3 regions of the Priestia sp. USM5 genome follow, and region 1 is predicted to be linked to each of the others. Evidence: riboswitches for the same ligand, from Rfam matches in the RefSeq annotation. Region 1 holds a riboswitch; each other region holds the start of a gene.
The links. Region 1 has a riboswitch for S-adenosylmethionine ahead of metK (methionine adenosyltransferase). Riboswitches for the same ligand answer to the same signal wherever they lie in the genome.
Positions count from the first base shown of each region.

Region 2: it holds a riboswitch for S-adenosylmethionine, as region 1 does, so the genes downstream of both, ACWATA_RS26310 (LVIVD repeat-containing protein) here and metK (methionine adenosyltransferase) in region 1, are expected to answer to the same signal.
Region 3: it holds a riboswitch for S-adenosylmethionine, as region 1 does, so the genes downstream of both, ACWATA_RS18255 (hypothetical protein) here and metK (methionine adenosyltransferase) in region 1, are expected to answer to the same signal.

Region 1 covers NZ_JBSGKN010000001.1:35,764-41,239, forward strand. The annotation lists gene ACWATA_RS00230 (ABC transporter substrate-binding protein) at 1-451, opposite strand, end outside; gene ACWATA_RS00235 (alpha/beta hydrolase family protein) at 624-1,406, shown strand; gene ACWATA_RS00240 (DUF2584 domain-containing protein) at 1,461-1,703, shown strand; gene pckA (phosphoenolpyruvate carboxykinase (ATP)) at 1,738-3,327, opposite strand; SAM riboswitch class I at 3,702-3,819, shown strand; gene metK (methionine adenosyltransferase) at 3,952-5,154, shown strand; gene ACWATA_RS00255 (glycosyltransferase family 4 protein) at 5,188-5,476, opposite strand, start outside.
Region 2 covers NZ_JBSGKN010000004.1:18,733-24,208, forward strand. The annotation lists gene ACWATA_RS26300 (hypothetical protein) at 1-615, shown strand, start outside; gene ACWATA_RS26305 (hypothetical protein) at 616-1,629, shown strand; SAM riboswitch class I at 2,438-2,554, shown strand; gene ACWATA_RS26310 (LVIVD repeat-containing protein) at 2,661-4,043, shown strand; gene ACWATA_RS26315 (twin-arginine translocase TatA/TatE family subunit) at 4,706-4,909, opposite strand; gene efeB (iron uptake transporter deferrochelatase/peroxidase subunit) at 4,982-5,476, opposite strand, start outside.
Region 3 covers NZ_JBSGKN010000001.1:3,418,190-3,423,665, reverse strand. The annotation lists gene ACWATA_RS18275 (M48 family metallopeptidase) at 1-410, opposite strand, end outside; gene ACWATA_RS18270 (methyl-accepting chemotaxis protein) at 672-1,916, shown strand; gene ACWATA_RS18265 (GNAT family N-acetyltransferase) at 2,123-2,629, shown strand; gene ACWATA_RS18260 (amidohydrolase) at 2,677-3,831, shown strand; SAM riboswitch class I at 3,895-3,996, shown strand; gene ACWATA_RS18255 (hypothetical protein) at 4,065-4,307, shown strand; gene ACWATA_RS18250 (M20/M25/M40 family metallo-hydrolase) at 4,774-5,476, shown strand, end outside.

The DNA of each region.
Region 1 (5,476 bases):
CCCCTACCATTTGCGGCATGCCGCCTTTGCGTTGACCAAGAAACGTTTTGCCTTTAAGCTGATCCCATGAAAATTGATCGACCTTTTTACGTGCTACTAGAAATGTTCCGTCGGTTTGGGTTAGCTGTGCAAAGTTGATGACGGGATCACTAGACCCTTGTGCATATACGTAGATTGACGTTTCCGAGCCGACTAAGGCGACGTCGATGCCATCAGATAAAAGTGACGTCATTGTCTTATCTCCGCCCCAAGTTGTTTTTAAATCTACCTTTAGTCCTTCTTCTTCAAAAAAGCCTTTTGAAATAGCGACGTACTGGGGAGCATAAAAGATAGAGCGAGTTACTTCGCCGACACGAACCGTTTGTACAGATGTTGTTTTGCTGCAGCTAATTAGTGGAATGAGTAAAATCATAATAGCAAGCAAAGAAAAAAGCCATTTAATTGGTTTCATAAAGCAAGCCTCCTTAAAGTAATAAAATATTTTATGATAATGTATGTAAAGAAGTGGAAGAAGGTGAGTGCCTATATAACTATGTGGAAAATCAAAGAAGTAGTAGTCAACGACTGAAAGTAAACCTTAGCGGAAGAAAGTAGGCTAGTTATATAAAGAATGGAGGAAAAAAATGAAAGATGGAACAATTCTTCATAAACAGCGTTTCCCATCATCAAATCCTCGCGTGACGCTGTGGGTGATTACATATGCATGTCAAGGGCTTAAGATTAAAGGAATGCTTGCAGAGCCAAAAGAAAAAGGAATGTATGACGGCTTTTTATACTTAAGAGGAGGTATTAAGAACGTAGGAACGGTTCGCCCTGCTCGACTCATTCAATTTGCTTCACAAGGTTTTATTGTGATGGCTCCGTTCTATAGGGGAAATCAAGGAGGCGAAGGAAACGAAGATTTTGCAGGAGATGATCGTTACGATGCTTTTGCTGCTTACGATTTACTGAAACAGCTCCCTAACGTCCACCATGACCGCATTCATATTTTTGGGTTTTCACGAGGGGGAGTGATGGCTTTACTCACAGCCATTGAAAAAAAAGACAGCCGTTCTCTTGTGCTATGGGGAGGCGTCACGGATATGGTGCTGACATATGAAGAAAGAGAAGATTTAAGAAGAATGATGAAGCGGGTGATTGGAGGAACTCCTTCTAAATATCCTGAAAGATACGAATGGAGGACACCTTTGCATCGTGCTCATCTCGTCGAGCCGCCGGTCTTGCTTATTCATGGTTTAGAAGATAAAAACGTCTCAATTGATCATTCCTATCAGCTCGAATCTAAACTAAAGAAGTCCAATAAAAAAGTTACCAGCTGGTATTTTGAAAACTTTCCACATGCTTTTCCACCAAAAGAAAACCGAGAAACGGTAAAGAAGTTAACGAAGTGGATGAAAGCGCAATAAAAGATATGCTACGATAGAAAAAACAAGTAGAATAACAGTGAGGAGTGAGAGAAAATGGGGATGCCGCTAGAATTAAATACAATGATTGTGACAAAAGGCAACGAAAAGCGTGTAACAGATAACATTTTTCAAGTTGAGAAAAAAGGATATCGTTTGTATCCGTTGGATATTCCATTAAACATTCACAAAACGAAAAATGGAGAATGTATTGGAACTGCTGTTGTGCGTAAGGTAGAAATGGAGCAGGAAAAAACCATTGTCACATATGAACTGACAAAATTACATTCGACTAACTAAAAAACCGATCGTCTATAAGACGATCGGTTTTTTATTAGACTCTAGGTCCGCCTAATGTTGAAATGTCCGATGCTACATCATTAAAACGCTTGAAGTTCGCTTTGAATTTAGCGGCAAGTTCAGTTGCTTTTTGGTTATAAGCTGTTGCATCGTTCCATGCTTTAGAAGGCTGAAGCACTTCATCAGGAACTCCCGGAACATGAGTTGGAATCGATAAACCAAAAATAGCATCTGTTACTGTTTCGGTATTAGCTAGTTCTCCTTCAAGAGCTGCTTGAACCATAGCTCGAGTGTAACTTAACTTCATTCGTTCACCCACGCCGTATTCACCGCCGGTCCATCCAGTGTTTACAAGGTAGACATTTACGTTATGTTCATCGATTTTCTTTCCTAGCATTTCTGCATAAGTTGTTGGAGCAAGAGGTAAGAAAGGCTCACCAAAGCATGTAGAGAAAGTAGCCTGTGGCGATGTTACGCCGCGCTCTGTTCCAGCTAACTTACTAGTGTATCCGCTCAGAAAATGGTACATCGCTTGTTCTTTTGTAAGCTTGCTGATTGGAGGTAAGACGCCGAAGGCATCAGCAGTTAAAAAGACAATAGCTGTAGGGTGCCCAGCAACGCTTGGCAATACCGTATTATCAATAGAGTCAATTGAATAAGCGGCACGAGTATTCTCTGTTAAACTATTATCATTGTAATCTGCTACTTTCGTATTTTGATTCAACACTACATTTTCCAGTACTGCGCCGAAGCGAATTGCATTAAAAATTTGCGGTTCTTTTTCTTCGGAAAGCTGAATGCACTTCGCGTAGCAGCCTCCTTCAATATTAAATACACCAGAGCTTGACCAACCGTGCTCGTCATCTCCGATTAAACGACGGTTTGCATCAGCAGAAAGCGTTGTTTTACCCGTTCCAGATAAACCAAAGAATAATGCAACGTCACCTTCTTCTCCTACGTTAGCAGAACAGTGCATGGATAGAATATTGTTTTGAGGAAGCAAGAAGTTCATCACTGAAAAAATAGATTTTTTCATTTCACCAGCGTATTCAGTTCCTCCAATTAGCACAATGCGTCGCTCTAATGAAAGAATAATGAAGGTTTCAGAATTCGTCCCGTCTGTTTCAGGATCAGCTTTGAACGTTGGAGCTGCTACAATTGTAAACGGCTTCACATCATCATTTGTTTTTTGTTCAGCTGAAGGGCGAATGAATAACTGCTGAGCGAATAGGTTGTGCCATGCAAATTCATTAACTACTTGAATTGGTAACTGATACTTTTTATCAGCTCCAGCATATCCATTAAAAACAAAAAGTTCATCCTGTTTCTTTAAGTGGGTTAAGACTTTTTTGTATAGCGCATCGAATCGCTGAGCAGAAATTGGCTGATTGACGGGTCCCCATTCAACCGTTTTTGAAGATACAGCATCGCTTACAATAAATTTATCCAAAGGAGAGCGGCCTGTATATTTTCCGGTTTCGACTGACACAGCACCTGTAGAAGTCAGCGTTCCTTCGCGTCGAGCTAGAATTTTTTCAACAAGTTGTGGAACAGATAATTGGTGTTTTGTTGTTTTTAATTGAAGCAAACCATTTAATTCGATAGACATATCAACAGTACTCATGTGCACTACCTTCCTTTTTTAGCTATTATTTATTCATTAATGTTTGAAATTTATAATTAGTATAACACATTTATTTAATTATTCTATACTATTTAACTAAAAATGTTTGTGCATTATAAAAAAATGTACGTTATACCTATTTTAGACACATGTATATGTGCTAGAAGCGAAAAAAGTGAAGCTATTTCAAGTGAAAGCCTTTTTTTGGTCTGTCTTGTTAACCAAACTTCGTGATCATTCTTAATAAGGTATACTATTTTTAAATTTGAGTATGTTACATTAAAACAGATTCAAACATAAAGAGATGATTTCCATTTGAATGTTGTTGACAGTGAAGCGCTTTTTCATGTATTATATGTCCTTGAACGGATACTCTCTTATCCCGAGCTGGTGGAGGGACAGGCCCTGTGAAACCCAGCAACCATCGTCATTTTTTTGTGTAGACGATAAGGTGCTAACCTGATGCAAGGGCACAACCTTGATCGATAAGAGTGAAAGGCTTATGTAGAATTTGATACCTTTCCTCGATACAAGGAAAGGTTTTTTTATATTTTTTAACGTGTAATGAAAATAAGGGAATGAGTACCGTATCACAATGTATCGTATTTATAAGGAGGAAAACTGATGTCAACACAACGTCGTCTGTTCACGTCAGAATCTGTTACAGAGGGACATCCCGATAAAATTTGTGACCAAATTTCTGACTCAATTCTTGATGCTATCCTAGCAAAGGATCCAAATGCTCGTGTTGCTTGTGAAACAAGCGTAACAACTGGTTTAGTTTTAGTAAGCGGTGAAATTACAACTTCTACTTACGTGGATATTCCTAAAACAGTTCGTGAAACAATTAAAGGAATTGGCTATACTCGTGCAAAATACGGATTTGATGCTGAAACTTGTGCAGTATTAACATCTATCGACGAGCAGTCAGCTGATATCGCTGCTGGTGTAGACCAAGCGTTAGAAGCACGTGAAGGTCAAATGTCCGATGAAGAAATCGAAGCAATCGGAGCTGGAGACCAAGGGTTAATGTTTGGTTATGCATGTAACGAAACAAAAGAATTAATGCCTCTTCCAATTTCATTAGCTCATAAACTTGCTCGCCGTCTAACAGAAGTACGTAAAGAAGAAATTCTTCCTTACCTTCGCCCGGATGGTAAAACACAAGTAACAGTTGAATATGATGAAAACAACAAACCTGTTCGCATCGATACAATTGTTATTTCAACTCAGCATCACCCAGAAGTAACGTTAGAGCAAATTCAACGTAACTTAAAAGAATATGTAATTAATCCAGTTGTTCCAAATGAGTTAATTGATGAAAATACAAAGTATTTCATTAACCCAACAGGACGTTTCGTAATCGGCGGCCCTCAAGGAGATGCTGGTTTAACTGGTCGTAAAATTATCGTTGATACTTACGGCGGATATGCTCGTCACGGCGGCGGTGCATTCTCTGGTAAGGACGCAACAAAAGTAGACCGTTCAGCAGCTTATGCAGCTCGTTATGTTGCGAAAAACATTGTAGCAGCTGATCTTGCTGATAAATGTGAAGTACAACTAGCATATGCAATTGGTGTTGCACAGCCAGTATCTATTTCAATTGATACATTCGGTACAGGAAAAGTTTCTGAAGAAGTACTAGTAGATGTAGTACGCAAAAACTTTGACCTACGTCCAGCAGGCATCATTAAAATGCTTGATTTACGTCGCCCAATTTATAAGCAAACAGCAGCTTACGGTCACTTTGGTCGTACAGATGTGGAGCTTCCTTGGGAGTTCACAGACAAAGCTGAAGCATTAAAAACTCAAGCTTTAGCTAAATAATAAAAAAAATCTCCGTGAAAACGGAGATTTTTTTTATGCCCATTGAATACCTTCAGCAGATTTTTCTACGACATCTTCATATTCTGAAAGCAAATGCTGAAAAATGGCGTCCCATGATTGAGTAAGAGCATAGTGTCTCGCTGCATGGCCAAAGTGAAGCCGCTGGTGCAAATCATCAAGTAAACCTGTAATAGCCGAACTGAATTCTTCTAAGGAGTGAGGTTTGCAAAGGTAGCCGTTTCGCCCGTGCTGAACCATCTGTTTAACTCCTCCTGCATTTGCTGCCACCACGGGAGTTCCAGAAGCAAGAGACTCCAGTACG
Region 2 (5,476 bases), on a different contig from region 1:
CATGGGTATTCTGATCCCACCGTACAAAAAGTTATTCTGAGCGCTATAATTGCTGCTGCAATTGCAATTTTACAAGAATTACTAGGATTACTCTACAAAGCATTATTATGGATTATTAAAAGCTATTTTGCGCGATTGACAGTGGAGATTAATTTTAGAACAAATAATAGAAATACAGAATCAATCAAATTTAAACCTTCAGGCGGGGAGTACGAAGAAAAACAAATTGAAATTGAACTAAAAATTATCCCAGCTGGTAAAATATCAATTTTAATATTTAAACTGTTAAAATTGCAGATAGAAATTTTCTTTAATCCTCAGATAATTGATGTTACTTTAGTAAACGATCAAGAATGGTTCAATGACAGTGCAAGTACTAGAATTAATGAGAATCAGGCAATTTGTATTAATGTTTTAGATAACTATCGTTTAGGAGGACTTTCTATGAAACCTTATATAATGACAGAAAGTATAGTTATTCTTCCCAAACGTGTTAAAAGAGACACTGCATATATAGATTTTAAGGTTACTTCAGCTATGGGAAATAGAATTAGTAGTGCTTTATGTGATTCTAATATGAAAGAGTTAAATATTGAATGTGAAGGAGGTAAATAAATGTCAAAAGTATACTCAAATATATTTTTATTAAATAATATTAATTGCTTATCTTCTTTAGATAAAGTTTTTAGTAGGCAACATAGCGAGTTATTACCTCATGTGAAGAAAGATGAAAAACAGGTTGCTAGTATGCATGAAGCCGAGAAATATTTTAATTATTCTTGGAAAGAGATAGGTGAATTAGAAGAAATAAAAGTACCCAAGATTAATGGTAATGATAATTTTACAGGAGAAATTATTTCATATCAAAAGGCAATTGCTAATTTGGAGTACACAAAGAAAAGGAAAAAAGATAGTAATGGAAAATTTCTACCAAAAGCTGAAAGAGTAAATGATCTAGATGTAGAGTCATTATTTTTTGAAAAAGAAAATAAAGTATATGTACTTATTATTACTTCAAATGATTACAACATTAGTAGATTTAAAAAGCTTATTGGTAAAGAAAATATTTCGCAAAAAAACCCCGAATACTTACTTAATCCTGATATATTTAATTGGTTATTCTATGTTTATACTGAACGAAATGGAACATTAAATGAAATTACCAAATTAGAAAATATTAGTGGTTTTGTAGGGAATATATCTGATGACGCTAATGTTTTTACAGGAGAATCTTACCAGACAACAGAACTAATAGCGACTAAAGCATTTATAAGCAATGGTGGAGAACTTAAAAAGATCACACTAAGAGTTAGAGACACGGATATAGATATTACTTGTATGATTAATGAAAAATCCACCATTGTAATAAACTGTAGTTTATCTTTTAAATTAAGAATAATGGAATGTACTGATAATGTTGTTTTTTTATTATTATATTTATACGGTTACTTAATCCTTAAATTAAAACAATTGTATATGAATGAATCAGATAGCTTTATCAAAGAAGACAATCCCAAATTCTCAAAGAAAATCGGAATTGATGTAATTAAATCAATTGTGGAAAAAAATAATATCTTATTAAAAGATCTTGAGTCATTTTTGCTAGAAGACTCACTTGAACAAGCTTAGTTAATACTTAGGACTTCTGCTAGTACATATTTACTGCGGGAGTCTTTTTTAAAAATTCAACAACCATTACTGATAACAGCCCTTACTGTCCTCGATTGAAGTTGACGACCTTCATTTTAATCTCGACTACTTACACGTATTTATCCAAAACTTCCTTTTTCCACTTTATAATAAATTTACATTTATATTCCTATTATGCTACTAAAAACGTTCGTAAAAGTATGTGATTTTCAGGAGACGTTCGTGATTTAATTCACGACTTAAACGGACGGTAAAAATGATAGATTCCTTATATAAAACAACAGTCCGTAAACGTATACTTTTGCGGACTTTTATTTGAATTTGGTCCAATACTTTACCATATAAAGTCTCTTTCTAATTATTTAATTTTTTAAGCTATTTATAAGAATTTTTCATGCCGAACCTAATATCACTGAACAGAATATTCAATTATTTCAATCCACTTTGTAAGTGATTACATATATAATTAATATTGTAATTTTCATTATTTCGATGAGTAATAAAGATCAACTAATCCCTTGATAGGACACTAGCTTGTTTTTCTAATGAATACTTAGACGTGAAAAGAGCGTATTCCTTCCGATAGGCGCCCTTAGCCTATAACGCCTTCTAACACTACGGCTTGTTTGCTGCCAGTTTGGTTAGCAGTTCTCTTTGATCACCGTTGGCCACACGCCCCTTCAACCGTTCGCTACTCGTCTTCAAGCATACCAATAAGTAAAGTTTAAAAAATATATTGACATTACATGAAATCATTGTAATAATACAAAGTAATTTGATAGGAATACTATTATTAAGAGCAGGTGGAGGAAATTATCCCTATGAAACCCGGCAACCATTCGTACTAAATAGACAGTAGGAAAACGGTGCTAAATCTAACAGTGTTCACGCTGAGAGATGAGAGGAAATCGGATTTTTCGGAAGCCTTCTGTCTCTTTATGAGTTCAGAAGGCTTTTTGTATTCTGCCTCTTGTAGAGTTTCTATCAAGTAAATCCAAGGAGGAATTTTAATGAAAAGAAAACTTTTGTTAAGTACTGCGCTAGTTACGGGATTAACAGTTTCATCTATATTACCAGTTGCATATGCGCACGATGAACTTGGAGACATCAGCATTGAAAAAGGACAGCGTAACCCAGATGAGATCAGCTCTGTTCCTGTCACAGAAGGAAGTAAGAATTTAAAGTATTTGCACGAAGCCGCAGCTGTACCATTGAAAGAAATTAGAGAAGGTGTCAAGAACAGCACAGCTGACGTGTATGCACATAAAGGATTTGCTTACACAGGGACACATACTTCTGGAGGAGGAAACGGTGGAGTTCGAGTGTTTGACTTAAAAGACCCAACCAATCCTAAAGAGGTTGCCGTTTTCGCAGATCAAGATATTCCTGGAACTTGGCAGGAAAAAGTAATCGTTAAAACGGTAAATACAAAATCTTTTAAAGGAGATTTAGCTGTTGTATCTGTTCAGCAACTAGACGTTAAAAATCCGAATTCTAAGGGTGGATTTCTTTTATACGACGTAACCAATCCATATGACCCTAAGAAGTTAGGGTTCTATGAAGTAACAAAGAAAACAAAAGGAACACATGAATTATACTTAACGACGCAAGGAAACCGCATATTGGTTCTTGCTGCGAACCCTTACGCAGACTACTATTCTCATGGAAAAGAGAAGGACTTTCAGCTTGTTGATGTGACAAATCCAGCTGAGCCAAAGAAACTTTATGAGTTTGATCCACGTTCACTGCCAGAAGTAAGTGAAAACTTTGACGGATATAACTGGAACGCGCCAGACGGCAAGAAACGACCTGTATTCAACCATAGTGCATATGCGGATGAAACAGGAAAAACAGCTTTCCTTTCTTTCTGGGATCTTGGAACAATCATTTTAGATATCTCAAATCCCGAAAACGTGAAGTTTGAGGGAAGGACAACTTTCGCATCTAATCAACAAGGTTCAGCACACTCGGTTGCACTTGCAAAAGGCGGCACGGTACTTGTTGAAACAAGAGAAGTATATGCGCCAATAAAACCAGGTTACGAAAAATCTTATGGTTACACAAGAATCTTTGACATTAAAGATAAAACAAATCCAATACTATTGAGTGAATTTAAAACAGATCTTACAGAAAATATTTCAGAAGATCCGAATAAACAAGTTACGTTTGGTAAAACAGTCCACGATCCAAAAGTACAAGGAAATACATTGTATCTTTCTCACTATGCAGGTGGAGTGAGAGCTGTGGATATTTCGAATCCGAGTAAACCTGTTCAGATTGGCAAATATGTTCCTGCAAATGCGAACATTTGGGGAGTTTTCGTAGATCAAAACTACGTTCTTGCATCTGACATGGGCTCAGGCTTAAAAGTTTTACAGAAAAATAATAAGTAAGTAAACTGGTTCTAGTGCAAATACTTGAAGAAAATATAAAAAGCAAAAGATTTCTAGTGATCCCTGGTTTTAAGCAACTAGTCCAACAGCTGATGGATGAATTCCTTTTGATTTTGGGCAGACTTCTCCCTTTGAAGAGTTTGTTGTCTTAGAAAAGTTGTTGTATCAACGATGTATAAAAAGCTGCATAAAAGAGCAAGAGGACTCCCTTGAGAATCCTTGCCCCCCAAGGGTTCTCTTTTTTCGTGTGTACCGGAAAGAGTGATTATGTTAACTAACCTTGTATATTCTATACAACATAAAAGCAGAAAAACCACTGGGCCTAATCAGTAGTTTTTCTATCCTCGTAAGGAATGGAGAGCTATTTTATGATGCCTCACGGCGTCTTGGGTAGTTTGCTAAAAATATTATTAATTATCCGTCATACCATTAAAAAGATAAAAAGAGAAAAAACAATCCGTGGGAGTTGGATTGTTTTTTCTTGAGGAAAGATCAGGCTGATAGTTCCTTATTGAATTTTATGTTTCTCATTTTGTGTTATGACTACCTATAAAATCCCTTATGTTAACTAGCATCCCTATTTGAAATTACTTAAGAGCCAAGTTCTTTACAAATAAAGAACTTGGCTCTGTATTTATCAGAAAATAACATATCTCAATTTATTAAAGAGGTGTTTTGTCCTCTTTCACTTCATTTTTTAATGATTTTTTATCCTCTTTATCATGGTCCTCCATAATTCCTTGGGTTGCATTTTTAAATTCACGAAGTGTTTTACCGGCGGAGCGTCCTAACTCAGGTAGCCTTTTGGGACCAAATATAATTAATGCTGTTATCCCTATTAAAATTGCACTTCCAGGTCCTACCATTATAATCACCTCATTTCCTATCTATAACAGTACTAAAAAACTGATATCTAACCTGATAAAATTCTTATGAACCTATTCTAACAAAGACTGTGCAATGTACTCTCCTTTACGGATTCCGCGAGCACAAGCAAATATTGCACTACCTATATGTTTCGTATACTCATTTAATTTATCCTGCTGAGATAATACCTTAAGCATTGGTATAAATTGTGTGTCAGGATTCTTTTGATAACTAATAAACATAAGTCCTGCATTTATATTTCCTGTTTTAGGATCTACCCCATCTGTATAAGAATACGCTCTTCTATAAATCTCTTGTCTCGTTCCCTTTGCCAAAGCTGTATGAGAAGTAGGAGGCATTTGCATAAGGCTTACTTTATCGTGTTCTTTTACTTTGCCGTAAGGAGCCCCACTATCTTTTTTTCGACCAAACGTGTCTTCTTGATCTTTAAGAGATGATCGATCCCATACTTCTAAAAACATCTGGATTTTTCTAAAAGCCATATAAGTTCCACCCTGCATCCATGTTGGCTCTGAATTATTCGCCCAAATAATTCGATTATGAGA
Region 3 (5,476 bases), 3.4 Mb from region 1:
GCAATGAATTTTGCACGGAATGTCATTTCAGCTTTTGCTACATCTCCACGAACGATGTTTAAGCGGTATTGACGCCCTAGGTAAGGGAATTTGTCTCCTTCTTCAAAAGAACCAGTTTTAGCTGCAGAAGCTGCTGCTTTAGGAGCCTCTTTTTTAGCTGTTTCTTTTTTTACTGCTTCTTTCTTTGGAGCAGCTGGCTTTTCCTCAGCTGGTTGTGAACCGTTTAGTTGTTTTAAAATCCATGTTGCTTTGCGTGCGATGATTGAACGCACATTGTTTTCATTAAGACCTCTTGGGATAATAACTTTTACCCCTTCTTTGTCACAAATTTGCACCGTGATATCGGTTCTATTTGGAACGACTTCAATTTTGTAGTCAATTGTTTGATTGCCTGTTTGATACGTATACATAAAATTTTTCGTACTCCTTTCTACAAATCTTCATTTTATAAGCAAAGGTAGAGTTTGGTCAAATGAAAGAATAATCAGACAGTTATCAACTGCTGTTGCAGCGCCTTGCAGGAAGATATGTATTCCAATATTTAGTGGAAAAGCGCCAATAATAATTGTTTCAATTCTTCTTTAGTTTTTACAAAAAAATATAAAAATATGCCGATACTACTAATATAGATTAGACATTCTATGTCTTTAGATTGTATAGGGGATGAAAAAATGAAAAAAGCTTTTCAAAGTTTACGCATGAAAATGCTATGTATGATTGCAGCCATGATGGCCATAACATCTACTGTAATTGAAGTAACCAATTATTATCTTATTGTGAAACAAGAGCAAGCAGCTTCGATTACGCTAGTGATTACATTTCTGTTTGTTTCTTTTACAACTACCGTGTTCTATTTTATCATACGTCGCTACATAATTGCGGTTGAAAATTTGTCAAAAACAATGAAAGGGATTTCAAACGGCGATTTATCTGTAGATGTTGTTCCTTTGAAAGGGAAAAATGAGATTAGTACACTCATATCTTCATTTAATGAAATGATGACTCACATGAGAATACTGCGTCAGAAAATAAGTAAAACAAAGAGCACGGTCAGTCATTCCTCAGAGCAATTGCTTGTAAGCATGGAGGAAACAAAAACAGCTGTGACAGAAGTTACGATGTCTATTCAAGAAATTGCTGCGGGTTCTGATAAGCAGTTGCTAAGTGTGGTTGAAACCGAGCAGGCTATGGTGGATATGGCCAAGCTGCTTCAGAAAATGACTGATCATTCTTCAAAGGTACAACAATCGATGAACAGAGCCTCTGAACATGCTTCTACCGGAAATGTTGCGGTGAAAGATGTGACGAATCAAATGAATAAAATCTATGAAACCGTTAAGATATCGACCAGTGAAGTAAAGGGACTCGAAGATCGTTCCGCAGAGATTGGCCGCATTATTAATACGATTACAAGAATTGCTGAACAAACAAATCTTCTTGCGCTTAATGCTGCTATTGAAGCTGCAAGGGCTGGAGAACATGGAAAAGGTTTTGCTGTAGTGGCAGGGGAAGTACGTAAGCTAGCGGAAGAATCTAAAACGTCCGCTATACAAATCAGTCATTTGTTAAAAGAAATTGAAGTACAGGCAAAGCGGGCTTATCAAAACATGGAAGTGAATACGGAAGAAGTCACGCTTGGTATTGCCACTGTCGAAGATGTAACGCAACAGTTTTCCACAATTATGGAAGATGTCTTTGCCGCTCAAGAACAAATGAACAAAATGACAAAAGCAACAGGAGAGATTGATGGGTATTCGTTCAAAGTAATGGAGTCCGTCATGACCCTTTCGGAGGTTGCTAAACAAGCAGCTGCTTACGCTGAAGAAGTAGCTGCGGCTTCACAAGAAGAGTTAGCATCTATGGAAGAACTTGTGATGTTGGCAGCTAATTTAAAAGCTACGGTAAGTGAGTCCTGAAGTCTATCTTGATATGTACGTAATACGCGCAGTTTTCTGCGTGTATTTGTTTTATTTATATCTTTTATAGAAAACGATAAATAGAATTGACACGTTATCAAAGCAGTTGTATAGTGAGTACGCAAGGCGGCAGTCCGCCTTTTTTAATTCTTAGTAAACTTATAAGTTAAATAAAATATTTGAGTGCTATATAAGGAGACAAAGAGATGAAAAATGAATTCCGTTTGGCAACAAATGACGACGCGGATAACTTATTGAACTTAACTCTACAAGCATATAAGCCTATTCGAGAGCTAGGCATTCCTTTCTTAGCAGCTACTGCTGATCTTGCCCTCGTTAAGAAAAATATTTCTCAAAACCTTTGCTATGTATATGAAGAAGATAAAAGAATCGCTGCAACTGTATCTATACGAATGCCTTGGGGAGAACATCCAGGTCCGTTTGCTGTTCCGCATTTTTGGTGGTTTGCAGTGGACCCGTCGCTTGCCAGGAAAGGCGTTGGATCTAAGCTGCTGCATCTAGTAGAGGAAGAGGTAATAAAGAATACGTTTAAATCGCCAGGTGTGTCTTTAGGAACAGCAAAAGAACATCCTTGGTTAGTTGAGATGTATGAACGAAAAGGATATGTTCAAGCTAAAGAAAAGCACCTTGCACAAGGCTATACGACCGTATTTCTTTATAAAAAATTCAATGAGGTACACTCTTTGTCGTAAAAGATAGAGAAGTGGTCTAAATTAAGAAATGTGAAAGAGTGATAAATATGACAGATCAATTACTACTAAATACACTAATAGACATACGCCGTGAGCTGCACCGGTTTCCAGAGCTTTCAATGAAAGAATATGAAACAACTAAACGTATTAAAAAGTGGTTAAAGCACTACGATATTTCTATAGCGGATGCATTCCATTTAGACGTGGGAGCAGTAGCGGAAATTGTGGGAGGAAAGCCGGGACCTACTATCGCTATTCGAGCTGATATTGATGCGCTGCCAATTGAAGAAAAAACCAATCTGCCATTTGCTTCTGAAGTGAACGGTGTTATGCACGCATGCGGACATGATTTTCATACGGCTTCTATAATCGGAGCAGCCATTCTTCTCAAAGAGCGTCAGCAGGAGCTTTGCGGTACGGTTCGATTTATCTTTCAACCGGCCGAAGAAACGGCTTCTGGGGCAAAAATGCTCGTTGAAAAAGGTGTGCTCGAAGGAGTAGAAGCGATATTTGGAATGCATAACAAACCGAATCTTCCTGTAGGAACCATTGGTGTCAAATCGGGACCTTTAATGGCAAGCGTTGATCGTTTTGAAATTGACGTCAAAGGAGTAGGCGGTCACGCAGGTATTCCAGAAAAAACAGTAGATCCGATTGCTGCTGCTGGTCAAATTGTTACTAGTTTACAAACCATTGTCAGCCGTAATCTCAGCCCATTTCAAAATGTTGTTGTCAGCATAACTCAAATCCACGGAGGGAGCTCGTGGAACGTCATTCCTGACAAAGTAACGCTTGAAGGAACGGTGCGTACCTTTCAAGAAGAAGCGAGAGAAAAAATACCGGCTCTTATGAAACGAACTGCTGAAGGGATTGGAGCAGCTTTCGGCGCTTCAGTAGACGTTAAATGGTATCCGTATCTTCCTGTAGTAAACAATGATGATACGCTGGAAAAATTGGTTATTAACGCTGCAGAGAATCTTAGTTATCAAGTCGTAGAAGCTGAACAATCGCCTGGAGGAGAAGATTTTGCCGTATATCAGCAGCGTGTACCAGGATTTTTTGTATGGATGGGTACGGCTGGAGAATATGAATGGCACCATCCTTCTTTTTCATTAAATGAAGAGGCATTACTTGTAGCAGCTTCTTATTTTGCTAATCTAAGCTTTGACTTTTTGAATTCATTCCATTACCACAAAAATTAAAATATTTTTATTTTTCTATTTACGCGGATGGAATTGTTTGATAAAATAAATTTTAAATTAAAAAAGTTATCACGAGTGGACGAGAGATCTGGCTCTTTGACTCCACAGCAACCTACGAATGTAAGGTGCTCCTACCAGCAAAGCATGTGCTTTGGGTGATAAAACGGGTGAAAAACTCATTTTGCATCAAAGCAAAATGAGTTTTTTTTATTTTTCTAAAAGGAGAGGGTTTTATGAGTCATACAGCAGTTGCAGCACATACAGGAGAGAAAGCATTAAAGGAAGCCGTAAAATTATTAGGAAAGCATTATCAAGTAGCTTATCGTGAATTAGAAACATTTTATGAAATTGTGGTCGAAAACCATGTTCGTACATATGCTGTAGGCATAGATATTAAAGATGTACAAAAAGCAAATGAACTAGAAATTTATTCATCATGCTGTTCCAAGCTTGAGCGAGTAGGCTGTCTTTTATAGAAGTCTGCTCGCGCCTCTATTTTTAAAGTGTTTTTAAATAGAAAGCATGTTTTTTGACAATTGAAGAATCTGGTGGGTATAATCATTACTCACTAGGTTTCAAAATTAATCATAAATTGTCGAAATTTTTACACAAATTAAAGGTTACATTCGAAATGAATTGTGGTATGTTATAAAACAAGAATATTTTATGAAAGGAGCATTGAAATGGAAATGTCTCTTGAACATGGAAACGATGCAGGAAGCGAACAGCTTATTGATCGTATCCTAGACTTTTTAGAAGATGACGAAAAGTAAAAAAAAGAGTGTGCGGTGCTAGCCCTAGCCGCGCACTCTTTTTTTATCATGTGCGTCAAGGAAGCGCATACTATGATACATAGGGATAGAATGAAAGGGTCTCTGTCAAAGGGATTGACGAATCGTTTTGTTTGATGGAAAATTTAGAAAAAGGAAAGAGATGAAGGGTATGTCGAACAAAACATCTTTGTATCAAACAAAAGAACAGTTAAAGAAGCTTGTAAGCGAATTGGTTTCTATACCTAGCGTGACAGGAACGATGGCAGAAGTGGAAATGGCTGAATCGATAGCGTCGTATTTATTGAAGCTGCCTTACTTTCAAAAAAACGAGCAAGTTGAGCTTCATTCAACAGGAGACGGGCGATCGATTGTCACAGCTTTTGTTGAAGGGAAAAATACGAATAAAACAGTTGTATTAGTCAGTCATTACGACGTAGTGGATGTACAAGATTATGGACAGTGGAAAAAGGATGCTTTTCACGCTGATACGTTAACGAGTACTTTTTATAATGATATGGAACAAGTTCCGGCGCACGTACAAAAAGATATGATAAAAGGAGACTGGCTTTTTGGCCGAGGAACGATGGACATGAAAGCAGGTATTGCTCTGCATATCAGTATGATTGAACGAGCATGCAACGGAGAGTTTGACGGAAACATCCTGCTTCTGTCGGTACCGGATGAAGAAGTAAATTCGCTCGGAATGAGAAAAGCAGTGCCTGTTCTTTTAGAACTTGCGTGCAAACATCAGCTGGATTTTTCTCTCATGCTAAATGCAGAACCAGTGTTCAGCCGCTATCCTGGTGATCAAACGAACTATGTGTACTCAGGATCGATTGGCAAGATCATGCCAAGCTTTTTGTGTTATGGAA